Linked DNA regions of Acuticoccus sp. I52.16.1. The protein of the gene in region 2 interacts with the protein of the main gene of each other region in a pairwise test. Links are inferred from orthologs where the notes say so. Each region holds a gene or a part of one and is shown on either strand. Other genes may lie near its edges. The genes, in order: MRB58_RS22155 and MRB58_RS03120.

The links.
Region 1: the proteins of MRB58_RS03120 (region 2) and MRB58_RS22155 interact in binary tests that used the Escherichia coli proteins (3 or more experiments, as listed by UniProt). The link is inferred for Acuticoccus sp. I52.16.1 from one-to-one orthologs.

What each region holds. Positions count from the first base shown.
Region 1 is NZ_CP094828.1:4,958,595-4,961,712, forward strand. What follows is about bases 1-2,734. They hold MRB58_RS22155 (P-II family nitrogen regulator), read right to left. Parts: upstream 1,670-2,734; coding sequence 1,331-1,669; downstream 1-1,330. Other genes in these bases: glnA (type I glutamate--ammonia ligase), read right to left, coding at 1-1,297; MRB58_RS22160 (NAD(P)H-hydrate dehydratase), read left to right, coding at 1,883-2,734. Also shown: more of MRB58_RS22160, read left to right, coding at 2,735-3,118. UniProt on the Escherichia coli protein: P-II indirectly controls the transcription of the glutamine synthetase gene (glnA). P-II prevents NR-II-catalyzed conversion of NR-I to NR-I-phosphate, the transcriptional activator of GlnA. When P-II is uridylylated to P-II-UMP, these events are reversed.
Region 2 is NZ_CP094828.1:689,615-697,708, forward strand. What follows is about bases 2,310-5,308. They hold MRB58_RS03120 (nitrogen regulation protein NR(II)), read right to left. Parts: upstream 4,360-5,308; coding sequence 3,259-4,359; downstream 2,310-3,258. Other genes in these bases: ntrC (nitrogen regulation protein NR(I)), read right to left, coding at 2,310-3,262; dusB (tRNA dihydrouridine synthase DusB), read right to left, coding at 4,356-5,308. Outside these bases: cysS (cysteine--tRNA ligase), read right to left, coding at 1-1,022; MRB58_RS03105 (hypothetical protein), read left to right, coding at 1,223-1,390; MRB58_RS03110 (YqaE/Pmp3 family membrane protein), read right to left, coding at 1,436-1,594; more of ntrC, read right to left, coding at 1,811-2,309; more of dusB, read right to left, coding at 5,309-5,354; MRB58_RS03130 (bifunctional 2-C-methyl-D-erythritol 4-phosphate cytidylyltransferase/2-C-methyl-D-erythritol 2,4-cyclodiphosphate synthase), read left to right, coding at 5,703-6,878; MRB58_RS03135 (CinA family protein), read left to right, coding at 6,875-7,375; MRB58_RS03140 (TspO/MBR family protein), read left to right, coding at 7,434-7,919; MRB58_RS03145 (hypothetical protein), read left to right, coding at 7,935-8,075.

The DNA.
Region 1 (3,118 bases), 4.3 Mb from region 2 along the record:
CGCCCGCCTTCAGGTAGTCGCGGTCGGCGTCGACCGAAGCGAGCGCCTCACGCAGCGAGCCGCAGACGGTCGGGATGCCGGCGAGTTCCTCGGGCGGCAGGTCGTAGAGGTCCTTGTCCATCGGGTCGCCCGGATGGATGCGGTTCTTGATGCCGTCGAGGCCGGCCATGCACATCGCCGCATAGGCGAGGTACGGGTTGGCGGCCGGATCCGGGAAGCGAACCTCCAGGCGCTTGCCCTTCGGCGAGGACGCGATGGGGATACGGCAGGAGGCCGAGCGGTTGCGCGCCGAGTAGGCCAGCAGCACCGGCGCCTCGTAACCCGGGACCAGACGCTTGTAGGAGTTGGTCGACGGGTTGGTGAAGGCGTTCAGCGACTTGGCGTGCTTCAGGATACCGCCGATGTAGAAGAGGCAGTTCTCGCTGAGGTCGGCGTAGAGGTTGCCGGCGAAGGTCGGCTGCCCGTCCTTCCAGATCGACTGATGGACGTGCATGCCGGTGCCGTTGTCGCCGAAGACGGGCTTCGGCATGAACGTCGCCGTCTTGCCGTATGCGTTCGCCACCTGGTGAACGACGTACTTGTAGATCTGCATGTTGTCCGCGACCTTGGTCAGGGTCTGGAACTTCAGACCAAGCTCGTGCTGGGCCGCGGCCACCTCATGGTGGTGCTTCTCGACGGCGACGCCCATCTCGGCCATGACCGAGAGCATCTCGGAGCGCATGTCCTGGCAGGAGTCGACCGGCGGGACGGGGAAGTAGCCGCCCTTGGTGCGCGGACGGTGGCCGAGGTTGCCGGTCTCGTACTCGGTGTCCATGTTGGACGGCAGCTCGGTGGAGTCGAGCTTGAAGCCGGTGTTGTACGGGTCGGCCGCGAAGCGGACGTCGTCGAACACGAAGAACTCGGCTTCCGGGCCCATGGTGATGGTGTCACCGAAGCCGCCGGACTTCACGTAGGCCTCGGCGCGCTTGGCCGTGGAACGCGGGTCGCGGTTGTAACCCTCGCCCGTGCCCGGCTCGAGGATGTCGCACACGACAGCCATCGTAGTCTGGGCGAAGAAGGGGTCGATGTAGGCCGTTTCCGGATCCGGCATGAGGATCATGTCGGACTCGTTGATCGCCTTCCAGCCGGCGATGGACGAACCATCGAACATGGTGCCGTCGGCAAACAGCTCTTCGTCGACGATGGACGTATCCATCGTGACGTGCTGCATCTTGCCTCGCGGATCGGTGAAGCGCAGGTCGACGTACTTGACGTCCTTGTCCTTGATGTCCTTGAGGATTTCTTGCGCTGTGCTCATTAGCAGTGGGCTCTCTCTCTTGCGCTTCTCAGGTTAGATGGCGTCCTCACCGATTTCACCGGTGCGGATGCGGATTGCGTCCTCGACGGGGAGGACGAAGATCTTGCCGTCTCCGATCCGGCCGGTCTGAGCGGCATTGCGGATGGCGTCGACGGCGGCGGGCAGGAGGCTGTCGGGAACGATCAGCTCGATTTTCACTTTAGGCAGGAAATCGACGACGTACTCGGCCCCGCGATAGAGTTCGGTGTGGCCTTTCTGGCGGCCGAACCCGCGTGCTTCGAGGACGGTGATCCCTTGGAGCCCGACTTCTTGCAGCGCCTCCTTCACCTCGTCCAACTTGAACGGCTTAATAATGGCTTCGATCTTCTTCATGACACCCCGCTCAGCGGCGGACGGACGACCCGGCCCGCTGGACTGGCGCGATGATGCAGGGACCATGCCAACGGCGCCACCTTTGAATTGTCCTGTTTCCGAGCAGATGCCGCATAGAAGGGCAACGCCAGTGCTGATTTGGAAGGCGGACTGCCCGTCGTTTGTGCACCCATGAAAGTCTCCAACGATTTTGAGTTGCCGACGCCGCACGAGATGCGTGCATGCGACCGCGCGGCCGTGGCGGAAGGGACGTCGTTCGAAACCCTCATGGAGCGGGCCGGATGCGCGGTTGCCGAGGTGGTGGCCAAGCATGCCCCGGCCGGTGCGCCGATCCTAGTTCTCGCCGGACCGGGGAACAATGGCGGCGATGCGTTCGTCGCCGCTCATAAGCTGCTCGATGACGGGCATGCCGTCGCCGTGCTCGACCTCTCCGGCGACCGTCCGGACGGCGCGGCGGCCGCGGCCCGCGCGGTCTACGACGGCCCGCGCGTGGCGGCGGACGACGAGACGATCGACCGCGCCGAGGTGGTGGTCGACGGGCTCTTCGGCGGCGGCCTGTCGCGCGCGGTCGACGGGGTCTTCGCCGAGGTGGTTCGCCGCGTGAACGCCCGCCCGCGGGAGGTCGTCGCGATCGACGTGCCCAGCGGGGTCGACGGGGCGAGCGGCGAGGTGAGGGGCGTCGCCATCGAGGCGCGCCGGACCGTCACATTCCAGCGCCGGCGGCCGGGGCACCTGCTGCTGCCGGGCCGCGACCTGTGCGGCGAGGTCGAAGTCGCCGACATCGGCATTTCGGACGCGATCATCGAAGCGGCCGGCTGTCGGACCTTCGTCAACACGCCCGCGCTGTGGCGCGGCGCGCGGCCGATCCTGGCGATGGCCGGCCACAAGTACGATCGCGGCCACGCGGTGGTGGTGTCGGGGCCGATGACGGCCACGGGGGCGGCGCGGATGGCGGCGGCCTCGGCGCTGCGGACCGGGGCGGGGCTCGTCACCGTCGCCTCGCCGCCCGACGCGCTGTTCGTCAACGCCAATCATCTGACGGCCGTGATGCTGACCCGCGCCGACGGGCCGGAGGGCCTCGCCGAGGTGCTTGCCGACACGCGGCGCAACGCGGTGTGCATCGGCCCCGGCCTCCCTCCCGACGTCGCGACGCGCGAGCTGGTCACGGCGGCGCTCGCCTCCGAGGCCGCCGCGGTGCTGGACGCCGGCGCCCTGACCGCCTTCGCCGACGATGCCGACGCGCTCGCCGCGGCGATGGGTGGGCGCGGCGCGGTGCTGACCCCGCACGCGGGCGAATTCGCGCGGCTGTTCGGCCGGGACGAGCTGCCGCGGCTGGGCAAGCTCGAAGCGGCGCGGCGGGCGGCCGCCCGGGTCGGCGCCACCGTGGTGCTGAAGGGGGCGGACACCGTGACCGCCGCGCCGGACGGCCGCGCCGCCATCTCCGAGAAC
Region 2 (8,094 bases):
GCGAGCACGGCGGCGTCCGGCGGCCCGTCGGCGCTTTCGGCCGCGGCCCAGGCGCGCGTCATCGTGCGCGCCTCGTCGAGGCGGCGCTCGGTCCAGTCGATCGGCTGGCGGTACTGCGTCATCAGCATCGCGAGGCGCAGCGTGTCGCCGTCCGCCATGGCGAGCGCGTCGCGGATGGTGATGAAATTGCCCTCGGACTTGGCCATCTTGCGCCCCTCCACCTGGAGGAAGCCGTTGTGCATCCACACCCGCGCCATCTCCGGATGGCCGAACGCGGCGCACGTCTGCGCCCGCTCGTTCTCGTGGTGCGGGAAGGCGAGATCGATACCGCCGCCGTGGATGTCGAACTCTTCGCCGAGGTAGCGGTGCGCCATCGCCGAGCACTCGATGTGCCAGCCCGGCCGCCCCTCGCCCTCGATCCCGGCGGGGCTCGGCCACCCCGGTTCGCCCGGCGCGGACGGTTTCCACAACACGAAGTCCATCGCATCGCGTTTGTAGGGCGCGACCTCGACCCGCGCGCCCGCCAGCATCTCGTCCAGCGAGCGCTTCGACAGCGCGCCGTAGCCATCGAACGAGCCCACCGCGAAGAGGACGTGCCCGTCCGCCACATAGGCGTGGCCACGCTCGACCAGCCGCTCGATCAAGCTGCGCATCTCGGCGATGTTGTCGGTCGCGCGCGGCTCCACCGTCGGCGGCAGGCAGCCGATGGCGGCGATGTCGGCATGGAAGTCGGCGAGGGTCGCCTCGGTCAGGTCGCGGATGGAGATGCCGCGCTCGGCCGCGCGGGCGTTGATCTTGTCGTCCACGTCCGTGACGTTGCGCACGTAAGTCACGTTCGCCGCGCCGTATGTGGCCCGCAGCAGACGGAACAGCACGTCGAAGACGATGATCGGCCGCGCGTTGCCGATATGGGCAAAGTCATAGACCGTCGGCCCGCAGACATACATCCGCACATCCCCGGGGTCACGGGGGACGAAGGGGGCCTTGGCGCGGCTGCGCGTGTCGTAGAGGGCGATGTCGATCATGACGACGCGGTATCCCGGCGGGCCCACATCCGCAACAATCTCTTTACGGGAAATACACCCCATCCCCTAAGCGAGCGTTGGTATTGACGCCAACGCATTGCCCCTCCGCCCCATCCCGCGTATGACGAGGTGAACGACGCGTTACACGCTCGGATTGAATTCAGCGGGTACGCATCTGAAGATTGGGGTTGCCAGCTATGGGTAAGACAGTCGGCGCGATGGCCGCGCTCACGATCCTGATGATGTTGATCGTCGGACCCGTCTACGTGGCGGTCAGCAATTCGCACTCGTTCGCGGACGGGGGTCGTTGCACCATCGGCCAAATCGGCTGCGATACGCAGGACCTGGCCGGCTACCGCGGCTGAAGGATGCCGGTCGGGGCCGTTCGAGGCCCCGACGACGACACGATCTTACCGGCGTGCGATGACCCACACCGCGTGGATGATGCCCGGGATGTAGCCCAGCAGCGTCAGCAGGATGTTCAGCCAGAACTGAAGTCCAATACCGACCTGCAGAAAGACACCCAGCGGCGGCAGCAAAATTGCCAGCAGTACGCGAACGACGTCCATGATTGGTCTCCTGTAGCTTCCTGCGAACAGAACGACCCAAACGCCGAAAAGATCCGTAAGCGCGTGACTTTTTGCGTGACTGATAGGACCCGCTGCACCCCTCGCGCGCGCCGCACGGCGTAACTTTCGCCCCCGCGCCCGCCCTCGCGCCGCACCGCGTCTCCGTCAGGGCGTGCCCTGACCCGGCGGCGGACGGGGCGGCTGCCGGACGGTGCCTCAGCGCACCGGGCGGATCATCCGCACGTCGAGATCGCGGATCTTCTTGCGCAGCGTGTTGCGGTTGACGCCCAGCAGCTCGGCCGCCTTGATCTGGTTGCCGCGCGTCGCCGCCAGCGCCGCGGAGACCAGCGGATATTCCACGTCACGCATGATGCGGTGGTAGAGGCCCGGCGGCGGTAACGAGGCGCCGAACTCGGCGAAATAGTCGTTGAGGTGGCGCTCGACGGATTCCTGCAGCGTCTCGGCCTGCGCCGGACCGCCCGCCCCCGCCGGGGTCGCCGGCGTCGACTGGTCGTCCAGCTCGTGCTCGATGTGGGCGCGGTTGATCACGTCCTCGGGGTAGAGCGCGGCGAGGCGGCGCACGAGGTTCTCCAGCTCGCGCACGTTGCCCGACCAGCGGTGCGCCTGGAGCGCGGCGATCGCGTCATTGTCGAGGCGCTTGGCCGGCAGCCCTTCAGATTCGCACTGATGGAAGAAGTGGCGCGCGAGGTCGGCGATATCCTCCTTGCGCTCGCGCAGCGGCGGCAGGCGCAGCGGCACCACGTTGAGGCGGAAATAAAGGTCCTCGCGGAAGAGGCCCTGACCGATCCACTGCCGCAGGTCGCGGTTGGTCGCGGCGACGATGCGCACGTTGGTGCGGATCGGCGCGCGGCCGCCCACGGTGGTATATTCGCCCTCCTGCAAGACGCGCAGGAGCCGCGTCTGCGCCTCCATCGGCATGTCGCCGATCTCGTCCAGGAAGAGCGTCCCGCCCTCGGCCTGCTCGAACCGGCCGGCGTGGCGCGAGGTGGCGCCGGTGAAGGCGCCCTTCTCGTAGCCGAACAGCTCCGCCTCGATCAGCTCCTTGGGGATCGCGGCCATGTTGATCGCCACGAACGGCCCCTTGCGGCGCTTGCCGTAGTCGTGCAGCGCGCGGGCGACCAGCTCCTTGCCGGTGCCCGACTCGCCATGGATCAGCACCGTGAGGTCCGTCTGCATCAGCCGCGCCAGCACGCGGTAGATGTCCTGCATGGCGGCCGAGCGGCCCACCAGCGGCATCGGCTCGCCGTCCGCGCTCGGATGGATGCGCTCCGGCGCCTTGCCCCGCGGCTCGCTGAGCGCGCGGCCGACGACGTTGATCAGCTCCTTCAGATCGAAGGGCTTGGGCAGGTATTCGTAGGCGCCCCGCTCGGAGGCGCGGATCGCGGTCATGAACGTGTTCTGCGCCGAGATCACCACCACCGGCAGGTCCGGCCGGCGCTTCTTCACCCGCGGCAACAGCTCGAAGGCGTTCTCGTCGGGCATGATGACGTCGGTGATGACGAGATCGCCCTCGCCCTGGTCGATCCAGTTCCACAAGGTCGCGGCGTTGGATGTGCAGCGGACGTCGAAGCCGGCGCGGGACAGCGCCTGATTGAGAACCGTGCGGATCGCGCCATCGTCGTCTGCGACCAGGATCGTGCCACTCATTGGCTCACTCTCTCACTTCCTTCGTAGGCGGGCATCAGGACGCGGACCGTGGTGCCGGCATTCGAATCGATCTCGATGACGCCGCCGTGATCGCCGACGATCTTCGCCACCAGGGCGAGGCCGAGGCCCGTCCCGTTGGTCTTCGTCGTCACGAACGGTTCGAATAGATGCGGAACGAGGTCCTCCGGGACGCCCGGCCCGTTGTCTTTCACGCAGAATTCCAGCGGCAGTGACACCTTGTGCGGCGAGCCGGGAGCGGCGACGCGCATGCCCGGCTTGAACGCCGTCGTCAGCGTGATGACGCCGCCCTCCTGGTCCGCCAGCGCCTCCGAGGCATTCTTGACGAGGTTGAGGAACACCTGGATCAGCTGATCATGGTTGGCGTGGACCGGGGGCAGCGAGGGGTCGTACGCCTTGCGGATCTCGAGGTGCCGCGCGAAGCCGGACGTCGCCAGCCGCTCGACGTGGTCGAGCACGGTGTGAATGTTGACGGGGGCACGCTGCACCGGCCGCGCGTCGCCGAAGACCTCCATCCGGTCGACCAGCTTCACCACCCGGTCGGTCTCGGACATGATCAGGCGGGCGAGCGCGCGGTCGTCCTCGCCCAGCGTCGGCTCGATGAGCTGCGCCGCGCCGCGGATGCCCGACAGCGGGTTGCGGATCTCGTGCGCCAGCATCGCCGCGAGGCCCGTCACCGAGCGCGCCGCGGCACGGGAGGTCAGCGTGCGGTCGATCTTGTCGGCCATCGACGGGCGGTCGAGGGTGAGCACCACCATCTGCGGATCTTCCGGCAGCGGCATGGCGTGGATATCGAGGACCTGCCCCTGGCCGAGGCGCGGCGAGGAGAGGTCGACACGATACTCCACCAGCCCCGCGCCCGCCTGCCGCACCTTCGCCGGCAGCGACAGCAGCGGGCTGCCGAACGGCACGAAGCGGTCCAGCGGCTTCTTCTGCAGGTGCGCCAGCGAGGCGCCGAAGAAGGCCTCCGCGGCGTCGTTGGCGGAGATGATCTCGTCGTCCGGCCCCAACACGACGATGGCGTGCGGCAGCGCGTTGAGGATGGCCGCCGGCGTGACGCGGCGTGCGGCGGCGGTCATGCCGCGACCTGGAGCGTCGGCGCGTCGGCGGCGGCGAACAGGTGGTCGAGCGCTTTGAGGGCCATGGCCGGATCCTCCGCGGTGAGCGCGGCTTTGCGTGAGGCGGGCGGGGCAGCGACGTGCTCGGCGTAGGCCGCGGTGTGCTTGCGCATCAGCCGGAGACCGAGGACCGGGCCGGCGTGGGCGAGGAGCAGCTCGGCGTGCTCGCGCGCCAGGGCGCCGATCGCGGCCGGTGTGCGCGGAACCGCGGGCCGGGGCCGGCCGGCGAGGTCGGCGGCGACGACGCCGGGGAGCCACGGCGCGCCCAGCGCCGCGCGGCCGATCATCACCGCGTCCGCCCCGCTCAGGGCCAGCGCGGCGCGGGCGGTCTCGGTGTCGCGAATGTCGCCGTTGGCGACCAGCGGGACGGAAACGGCCGCGCGCGTGGCGGCGATCGCGCGCCAGTCGGCCGCGCCGGTATAGCGCTGACAGCGGGTGCGGCCGTGGACGGTGATCGCCTCGGCCCCGGCGTCGACCGCGCGGCGGGCGAGCTCGGGCGCGGTCAGCGTCGCACGGTCGTAGCCGAGCCGCATCTTGACCGTCACGGGGACACGCACCGCCCGCACCGTCGCCGCGACGAGGCTCGCCGCGTGCACCGGGTCGCGCATCAGCGCCGAGCCGGCCCACCCGCCGACGACACGCTTGGCCGGGCAGCCCATGTTGATGTCGATGATGTGGGCGCCGGCGCCTTCGGCGATCTTCGCCGCCTCGGCGAGGTCCTCCGGCCGGCAGCCGGCGAGTTGGACGCAGTGGATCGCCAGCCCGTCGCCCTCCAGCTTGAGGCGCGCCTCGGCCTCGCGTGCCACGAGACGGTCACTCGCCACCATCTCGCTGATGACGAGGCCGGCGCCGAAGCGGGCGGCGAGCTGGCGGAACGGCCAGTCGCTGACGCCCGACATCGGCGCCAGAATCGCGCGACCCGAAAGGGGGACGTTGCCGACGGCACATTCATTCATGTTCGGTTGGGCACCTCTGAGGCCTCACGGTGCTCATCTTTTGACCATGACACCAAAGTTGGCAAGTCCGTGTTCGACCCTTGAGGGGAAAACCTGTTTCGAGTCTCATATACAGCGCGTTGTGCAGAGTGTGCCCGCATGGCAGTCGCCCACGCCGCGAGCCGCGGGGGACCGCCCATATTCGCACCAATTTGCCCAACTTGGCGTCGTCTCCTGCAGGAGATTGCAACCATGCGCAATGATCGACCGTGAAATGCCCCCGGTTGCACGACCTAGGGTCGCAGCATACGACCGGCGGCCATGCGCATTCGCATGGCGCCCCGACGCGCGGCGAGCTATGACGCGGCCATGATGCCCATCGACGCCATCATCGTTGCAGCCGGACGCGGCACCCGCCTGGGCGGCCCCGTCCCCAAGCAGTATCTGCCGCTGGGCGCGCGCACCGTCCTCGCCCGCGCGGTCGACGCCTTCCTGGGTCATCCGGCGATCCGCAGCGTGGTGGTCGTCATCGCCGCCGGCGACGAGCGGCGGGTCGACGAGGCGCTGGCCGACCGCACGCGCGCCGTCCGGGTGGTGACGGGCGGGGCCACGCGCCAGGCCTCAGTCGCCCGCGGGCTCGCCGCGCTCGGCGGAACCGCCCCACCCTCCGCGGTGATGGTCCACGACGCCGCGCGCCCCTTCGTCTCGGCCGGTGTGATCGACCGCGTCGCCGCCGCGCTCACCGAGGCGGCCGCGGTCGTCCCCGCCGTCCCCATCGCCGACACCGTCAAGCGCGTCGACGGCGGCCGCGTGATCGAGACGGTCGACCGCAGTGCCCTCGTCCAGGTGCAGACGCCGCAGGGTTTCCACCTCGCCGCACTCCTCGCCGCGCACGCGGCTGCCGGCACCACCGAGACCGGCAGCACAGAGGCCGGCGCCACCGACGATGCGGGCCTCATCGAAGCCCAAGGAGGCCGCGTGACCACCGTTCCCGGCGAGCGCACCAACTTCAAGATCACCACCGAGGACGACCTCGCGGCCGCGCGCGCCAGCCTCGCCGCCGTCCCCGTCGTCGGCCACGGGTTCGACGTGCACCGCCTGGAGCCGGGCGGCCCGATGGTCATCGGCGGCCTGACGATCGAGAGTCCCACCCGCATGAAGGGCCACTCCGACGCCGACGTCGCCCTCCACGCCATCACCGACGCGCTGTTCGGCGCCATCGCCGACGGGGACATCGGCCACCATTTCCCCCCCAGCGACGAGACCTGGCGCGGCGCGGCGTCCGACCGTTTCCTCGCCTTCGCCGCCGAGCGGGTCCGCGCCCGCGGCGGGCGCATCGCCCACATCGACCTGACGATCATGTGCGAGCGGCCCAAGATCGGCCCCTTGCGGGAGGCGATGCGGGCGCGGATCGCCGAGATCGTCGCCGTCCCGGTCGCGGCGGTATCGGTGAAGGCGACGACGACCGAGCGGCTCGGCTTCACCGGCCGCGGCGAGGGCATCGCCGCCCAGGCGACGGCCACAGTGCTGAGGGAGACGACATGATCGACGACGAAATCCGCGCCCGCGCCGAGGCGCTGCTCAACGCCGCCCGCACGGCGGGGGTCACGGTCGTCACGTGCGAATCGTGCACCGGCGGCCTCATCGGTGCCGCCCTCACGGCGATCCCCGGCTCGTCCGATGTGGTGGACGGCGGCTTCATCACCTACGCCAACCCCGCCAAGATGCGCCTGGGCGTGCCCGAGGCGCTGCTCGCGGCCCACGGTGCGGTCAGCGAGCCGGTCGCCCGCGCCATGGCGGAGGCGGCGCGCGAGCGGGGCGGCGCCGCCCCCGACCTCGTCTCGGTCGCGGTGACGGGCGTCGCCGGGCCGGGCGGCGGATCGGCGGACAAGCCCGTCGGTCTCGTCCACTTCGCGGCAGCCGGCGCCGGCGCCACCGTCCACCGCGAGCGGCGCTTCGGCGACATCGGGCGCGACGCGGTGCGCAAGGCCAGCGTCCTCGAGGCGCTGAACCTCCTCGACGGCCTGATTTCGCGCGAGTAGCCGGATCCAAATCGCCGCACGGGCGTTGTGACCCGTGACGATTGGAGCGCCCTGCGCCGTGAACTGGCCCGTCCTGCTGATCTTTATTCTTGCAACGCTGGCGACCGCGGCGACCGGGTCGTTCTTTCGCCCCGGCGCGTGGTACCGCGGCCTGGCAAAGCCGGACTGGACGCCGCCGAATTGGGCATTTCCGGTCGCCTGGACCATTCTTTATGCGACGATCGCCGCCGCGGGCTATCTCTTCTACGAAGCCGCCGCGCCCGGCGAGCGCACCGTGCCGCTCGTTCTCTACACCCTCCAGTTGGGGCTGAACGCGGCGTGGTCGCCCCTCTTCTTCCATGCCCATCGCATGGGATGGGCGCTCGTTGACATTCTCGTGATGATGGTGGTGATCGCGGCGACGATCCTCATGTTTGCCGCAATTTCTCCCCTCAGCGGGCTACTTCTGGTTCCCTACCTTGGTTGGGTCGGCTTTGCTTCGACCCTGAACTACACTATCTTGCGGCTCAATGACCCGCGGCGTCGAGCCGCGACGAGTATGTGAGCGACGGGGTGATCCATGGATACCAACCTCATCGTGTTGCTTGAGATCCTGTTGATCGCCGGCAGCCTACTGACCTTCGCGGCATGCGAATTGCGCGACGCGCGCCGTCGCCCCGCGGAAGTGGGCCTCAACCGGCGTCGCAGCAACGCGAATTGACCGAACGGTTTGTTTTGAG